3 regions of the Odoribacter sp. N54.MGS-14 genome follow, and region 1 is predicted to be linked to each of the others. Evidence: riboswitches for the same ligand, from Rfam matches in the RefSeq annotation. Region 1 holds a riboswitch; each other region holds the start of a gene.
The links. Region 1 has a riboswitch for cobalamin ahead of WS42_RS03720 (5-methyltetrahydropteroyltriglutamate--homocysteine S-methyltransferase). Riboswitches for the same ligand answer to the same signal wherever they lie in the genome.
Positions count from the first base shown of each region.

Region 1 (2,269 bases):
CGTCATTCCCTGGAATCTTTCGGTTTCGATCTCGGCCGTACGGCTGAAGAATTACTTCATATTCCACTGGTATGGAGTGATGGGGTGAAATTTCCCGAATATCTGATGTTAGTCAGTGGTTTATTTACCGATGTGCCAATCGACATAAGCTTAAAACCTGCACCATAGTTTGGTTTTTCCGTTCCAGTGGTTGCGTCGGCAACCTGAAATGTGTCTGCGTGATTTTGTTGCTTTATGGTCTTATCTTTCGATCGATTCCAGCCTTTTATTTATACGCTTTAGGAATCGTTTATAAGCATCGGTGGGCTGAAATTTCTACCGGTGTTTTCAAAATAAGTTGTCTTAAAATTTGTAAAATAAATTTTATTCTCTATTTTTGAAGCGTATTGGCTTTCCTATGTCCATCCGGTATAGGAAATAAAAGGGAACCGGGTGTAAATCCCGGACAGGCCCCGCTGCTGTGAGCTTCTTTACAACGTCCGGACAATGCTTCTGCCACTGTCGTTTATACCTCCGACGGGAAGGCGTCTGGATTGGAGCAAGTCAGAAGACCTGCCATACAAGCAATCGTCTGTGCTTTCGCGGATTCAGAGCCGGACACCTGCACATATATATTACTGTACTGTTAAAACACCGGGGATAAATGCGGGTGTATGTGGGAGGCGGCAGAGTGTTCGTATTTCCTTCTGGCCTGTTTTTATTTGAAGGATCCGTCCGACGCATCCTGCCGGTGTTTTTAATTTTCTTTTGAATTTTTCAAAACAATAACCAACTTTTTTTTTATTCGATAAATTCCGTTATATTTGTGTCGGTATCAGGTTTCAGAATCGGTCATCACTGATTCAGGATTAAAATGGGAACTCCTGTGAAAATCAGGGACTATCCCCGTAGCTGTAAGTTCTATTCAAAGGTTGTACATTCGGAAGCCACTGCCGGTATGTCCGGTGGGAAGGCGTACAATCGGAACAAGTCAGAAGACCTGCCTGAGTACTTTTGTTTAATTCGTAGCTTTCGGGTGAAAGGTGACAGAATAAATGAACTGGTAAACTGTACTTGGTGTGTACAGGGCAGTGGTCATTTACATGCAATCTATCTTATCTGTGAGTTACCTTAATTCTGTTAAAATCAATGGAACAGGTAAAACTTCCGTTTAGGGCGGATATTGTCGGTAGTTTCTTGCGACCGGAACGACTGAAAAAAGCAAGAAAAGACTTCGAATCAGGCTTATTATCTCCTGCCGCACTCCAACAAATCGAGGATGAAGAAATTGAAAAATTAATAGCCGAACAAAAAGTTGTCGGCTTACAGGTTATTACGGATGGGGAATTTCGCCGTTCGTGGTGGCACCTCGACTTCTTTTGGGGATTAGGAGGCATAGAGAAAAAGGCAGTTGGGCAGGGATATGTATTTCACAATCTGGAAACCCGACCGGAATCTGTAAAAGTGACCGGGAAAATTACAGGATACAATCATCCCATGATCGCTCATTTCCGTTTCATCCAGAAACTGGCTGGCCAGGCGATACCCAAGCAAACGATTCCTTCTCCGGCACAACTTTTGGCCGAGTTGATCCGCGAGGGAAATATGGATGAAACCCTGAAAGTATATGGCCAGATAGACGGATTATTAGAAGATATAGCACAGGCCTATCGCCAGGTGATCAGTGGTTTCGCTGCAGCAGGATGTCGTTATCTCCAATTCGACGATTGCACATGGGGTATGCTTTGTGATGAAAAATTCCGCTGCAATCCACAGGTGAATGCGGAAGAAATGGCCCTCCTTTTTGCCCGGATAAACGAGATGGCTTTGAACTCAAGACCGGAAGGAATGACCATTACAATGCACGTTTGCCGGGGTAATTATCATTCTGCCTGGGCATCGTGGGGGGGGTATGAGCCGGTTGCCGAAACCTTATTCGACCTCCCGGTGGATGCTTTTTTTCTCGAATTCGACGACGAGCGTTCGGGAGGTTTTGAACCCTTACGCTTCATACAGAACCAAACTGTAGTCTTGGGATTGATTACAACCAAAAATGCTGCCCTTGAGGATAAACAGAAAGTGAAAAACCGCATTGCGGAAGCCAGCCAGTATGTTCCCCTGGAACGGCTTTGTCTGAGTCCCCAGTGTGGCTTTGCTTCTACCGAAGAGGGAAACAAACTTACCGAAAAGCAACAGTGGAACAAAATCCGGTTAATGTTAAAAATTGCACATTCCGTATGGAAAAATAAATAACGATTTATATGGATTTTTCAACATCAAAAACAGAAAA
Region 1 is NZ_LARL01000010.1:18,265-20,533, reverse strand. It holds gene WS42_RS03725 (DUF2284 domain-containing protein) at 1-168, shown strand, start outside; cobalamin riboswitch at 372-574, shown strand; cobalamin riboswitch at 800-1,001, shown strand; gene WS42_RS03720 (5-methyltetrahydropteroyltriglutamate--homocysteine S-methyltransferase) at 1,129-2,232, shown strand; gene WS42_RS03715 (acyl-CoA dehydrogenase) at 2,241-2,269, shown strand, end outside.

Region 2 (2,269 bases), on a different contig from region 1:
AAATCGGATCTTTTCGGAAATTTAGGAGAGCGGGATAAGGCTGCCATCCTGATCATCCATTTCGGTACCACTCATGACGATACCCGGGTTTTGACAATCGATGCAATCAATGCAAAGATGAAAGAAGCTTTTCCAGGTATCGAAGTCCGGGAAGCCTGGACCTCCCGGATTATCCTGAAGAAATTGAAGGAAAGGGGAGTAGAACGCCTGAATCCGACCCAGGCACTCATTCAGCTGCATGAACAAGGTTATACGCATATTTTAATACAATCTACGAATATAATCGAAGGTACCGAGATGAAAGAATTGCGTCGCGAAGTGGAAGGGCTTTCGCTGAATTTTAAAGATATTCGTGTCGGAAATCCTTTGTTGTATGCTCCTGAGGATTATGCCGTGGTTGTGAAGGCAATTACAGAGGCCATGAATCAGGCTGATAGAGGTGGACAAAAATTATTGGTGGGCCATGGAACACCCGATCCTGCAACAGCTTCGTATGCTATGTTCGATTATATGCTGAAAGCGGAAGGACATCCGGAATATCATGTCGGAACTGTAGAAGGGTATCCGGAATACGAAGACGCTTTGCGGCTATTGAAAAACGGAAAATCCAAAACATTGACTTTGGCCCCCCTGATGTTTGTTGCCGGAGATCATGCTAAAAATGATATAGCAGGCGAATGGAAGGAAAATCTTGAAAAACAGGGTTATAAAGTGAATCTTTACCTGAAAGGGTTGGGAGAAAATCCAACTGTTCAGCAACTCTTCATCCAACATGCCCGGTTTGCTGCCGGACATAAAGCGGTGGATATGGCTACCAGGAAAAAGGGGTATATGCAGGGAAAATAAAAGGTCGATTCTTTTTGCGGAAACCCGCAAAAAGAATAATGGACAGATGTCAATGGACGATGGACAATTATTGGAAGCTTTGCTTCCATCAAAAGATAAAGAAGGGAAGAAGATGAGAATGTAACCATTGATAATCAATCCGATAGGATCTATTCCTTGGGTGTATTGTTTCATTGTCAATTAACCAGGTGCCCGCAGGGTCCCATGACTTTATAAATATTATGAAATTTATAGACTTTCAACTAAATTAAACGAACGTTTTATTTGATATCTCTTAAGTTTTCGGTGAATTTTATGTTTTCTGCATAAAATGAGAGGGAATCCGGTGCAATTCCGGAACAGTGCCCGCTACTGTGAGGTTCGTATAAGGTGAAAAGTTTTCTTACAACCACGGTCGACGCGACTGGAAGGTTACTTTTCTGGACTGAGTCAGGAAACCTGCCGAAAATAATAATAATGCTATTCCCGTGGACAGGAATAAGATTATAGATAAAAACATGTTGACAAAAATTTTCCGAAAAATTCATCGGATACTCGGTTTATTACTCAGTATCTTGTTTCTGATGTGGTTTATCTCTGGGATTGTAATGATTTATCATAGTTTCCCACGGGTAAATCAGAAATTGAAATTAGCCCGTCAGGAGTCTCTGACAGGTCCGCTTCCGGCTGTAGATTCTTTATTGCAGGTACTGCCCGACAGTAGTCGTTTAGGAGGTTTGTCTGTAGATATGTATCTCGACCGGCCGGTATTTCATCTGAAAGGGCGGCAATTACCTGCCGGTTTGTATGCCGATTCATTGCAGGTTGTCGGTAAACCTGATTTTAACGAGATTTGCCGGATTGCCGGACAATTGGGTGGATCGGTTGCTTATCGGGTAGATTCCTTAAACCGGTTGGATCAGTGGATTCCTTTCGGTTATTTGACCAAAGAATTTCCGATTTATAAGTTTTCGTTCGAAGATGATGCCCGGCAAGAGATGTATATATCTTCGAAAAGCGGTAAAGTGTTGCAGTGGACTGACCGGAATTCCCGCTTTTGGGCTTGGCTGGGGGCTATTCCTCATTGGGTGTATTTTACTTCTCTACGGCAAAATCAAGCGCTTTGGATTAATTTTATGATCTGGGCGTCCGGATTGGGAGCTATCATGTGCTTCTCCGGTTTGTGGATCGGGATTTGGGTATTTTGGAAAAACCGGAAGAAAGGGTTGCGTTCGCCTTATAAAAAATGGTGGTTACGTTGGCATCATATCACCGGTGTGGTTTTCGGTGTTTTTGCTCTGACATTTGTATTTAGCGGAATGATGTCGCTGGTGGATATTCCTTCCTGGATGCAGAAAGGTAAAACCAGGAACCGTGAAGTACGTTTTCGGGGACGTGAGGGGGGAATGTTGGCCGCCGATCTGTATGCCTTGGATTACCGGAA
Region 2 is NZ_LARL01000035.1:18,904-21,172, reverse strand. It holds gene WS42_RS08530 (sirohydrochlorin cobaltochelatase) at 1-846, shown strand, start outside; cobalamin riboswitch at 1,113-1,306, shown strand; gene WS42_RS08525 (PepSY domain-containing protein) at 1,344-2,269, shown strand, end outside.
Region 2: it holds a riboswitch for cobalamin, as region 1 does, so the genes downstream of both, WS42_RS08525 (PepSY domain-containing protein) here and WS42_RS03720 (5-methyltetrahydropteroyltriglutamate--homocysteine S-methyltransferase) in region 1, are expected to answer to the same signal.

Region 3 (2,269 bases), on a different contig from region 1:
CCGGTTGATCGCATGTTGTAAAACCCGCTCATCCCCGCTCAAACCGTCCAGCTCAATCCGGACATAATCTTTGATGGGAAAATGGTACAGGTGTTTGTAATCTTCACCGGTAATCTCTTCCAATACTTTCACCTCTTCGATAAAACTATTCCGCACATAAGGTGCCAGATAAAAATCAAAAGCCGGAATCGCCTGTCCGCCATGCATTTCATTCTGAGCCGTCTCGAGCGAAATGCAACCGAGGATGCTAGCCGTCTCGATCCGTTTTGCCGGACGGGATTCACCATGACCGACATAGAATCCGTTTTTCAGGATCTTATCCAAGGGATGCTGTACGCAGGTGAGACTTTTGGTCGGATAATAATCTTTATCGTGTATGTGCAGATATCCTTGCCGAACGGCATTTTTTACTTCTTCTACCAACAAATAATCGTCGACAAACGGCTTTGTCGTTTCACTGGAAAATTTCATCATCATCCCGGCAGGCGTATCCGCATTCATATTGGCATTTTCCCGGGTCACCTCATTCGATTTCGTCTCTATGATTTCCAAAAAGATATCCCGGGTTTTCGCTTTACGGGCCACACTACGCTGATTCCGGTAAGCAATATATAATTGAGCCACATCTTTACGGCGGCTCTTCATCAATTCGATTTCCACACAGTTTTGAATATCTTCGACACTCATCTGCTCCTGTCCCCGGCAAGCGATACGATCGGCAATTTCATGTGCCAATTGCATATCTTCTCCTTTATCGGTATGCAGCATCGCTCTTCTCACTGCAGCAACGATTTTCTCCTCATTAAAGCCAACTACACGGCCATCTCTTTTCAATACAGTCTGAATCATTATTTTACTTTTTAATCATAAACCGATAACTCATAAGGCAAGGAGAGGACAAAAAAAAGACAAGCGAATCCTTCTTTCCGGCCTTTCCTCGAAAGCCTCAGAAAACAATAATTACGGCAGGTCTTCTGACTTACTCCCGGTTTAAACAACCTTCCCGCCAATAACGGCAGTGGTTCTTCTCGGGTTTAAACCGCTCTACGGAGCTTACAGCAGCGGGACTGTCCGGGATTCTCACCCGATTCCCTTTTCATCTCATCCCTACGCTAGGATAAGAACCGAAATCAAGACAAAAATAGAAAGTTTTTTACGAAGAGAAAAATATTTTCAGAAACTTTTCTGACATTTTTTCAAAGTAACAGATTATCAAAGTTTTCCAATACAAATCTTTTAATCTAGAATCCGGCACATTCAAACTATTGATAATCAACATATAACTACAAAACAAAATTCAAATCATCAAGCAATCAAACATTTAAAAGTTTTCCAAAATAAAAATCCAAAAATTAATCGAGTTAATATTTTTCAGCATTGATATTTTATTCTTCGTCTTTTACTTTTGATTTTTCATTTTGTAGATATTCCACCCAAATTCGGGCTGCTTCTTCCACTGTTTTGAGACAAGGACGTTTTTTATAATATTCGGGTGTCCGGGCTTCAGGCACCGGATCGAACCCGATTCTTGAGGGAGTCACCCCCAACAATTCACCGCAGATCAACGAACCGTTACGCTTCACAAATTTCTCTGCCAATTGTTGTACCAGTCTATAATTCGCTTCTTTCCCTTCCCTATCTTTTCCCTCTACACAACCTGTTTCGAGGCCTGCCAATATAAACATTCCGCAAGCAGCACCGCAAGTCATTCTCATCCGACCGATCCCTCCACCGAACGAAGCCGACATCCGTAATGCCTGTTCGAAAGTATAACCATACTCGTCTGCAAAAGCAGCACATACCGACTGTGAACAATTGTAGCCTTGCCGGAATAATTCGACGGCACGCTGTATCCGGTCTTCCATCATCCTATTTTTTAATGTCCGGCAAAAGTAACGAAAGACCGTGAGAATAGGAAATCTATTTCTTCTATTGCGTAATAATATTCCCTTGCAAATCTATATCCAAAGCCATATCGAGTCCCGGTTGTTGTTTAGGGGTCAAAATAAAATGATACCGATCTCCCTGAGGGAATTGCCGATAGTCGACGCTCCGTACGGTATAGTTTTCATAAGCGGTACTATTCAGGACTTCTTTCACCACCGCAGGGACTTCGGAAAACAATACCGGCCATTCTGTATACTGCCAGTTCATCGAGCGATCGAAATAGATTTGTTTAGCTTCGTTGCCGTCCAGCATATTCGCCTGATATGCCCCGTCGGACCATTTCCCGACTTCAGTCAGTAAAGCCTGCCTATAATTTTGAGTA
Region 3 is NZ_LARL01000002.1:63,676-65,944, forward strand. It holds gene WS42_RS00830 (anaerobic ribonucleoside triphosphate reductase) at 1-849, opposite strand, end outside; cobalamin riboswitch at 948-1,144, opposite strand; gene WS42_RS00835 (C-GCAxxG-C-C family protein) at 1,386-1,865, opposite strand; gene WS42_RS00840 (PepSY-like domain-containing protein) at 1,930-2,269, opposite strand, start outside.
Region 3: it holds a riboswitch for cobalamin, as region 1 does, so the genes downstream of both, WS42_RS00830 (anaerobic ribonucleoside triphosphate reductase) here and WS42_RS03720 (5-methyltetrahydropteroyltriglutamate--homocysteine S-methyltransferase) in region 1, are expected to answer to the same signal.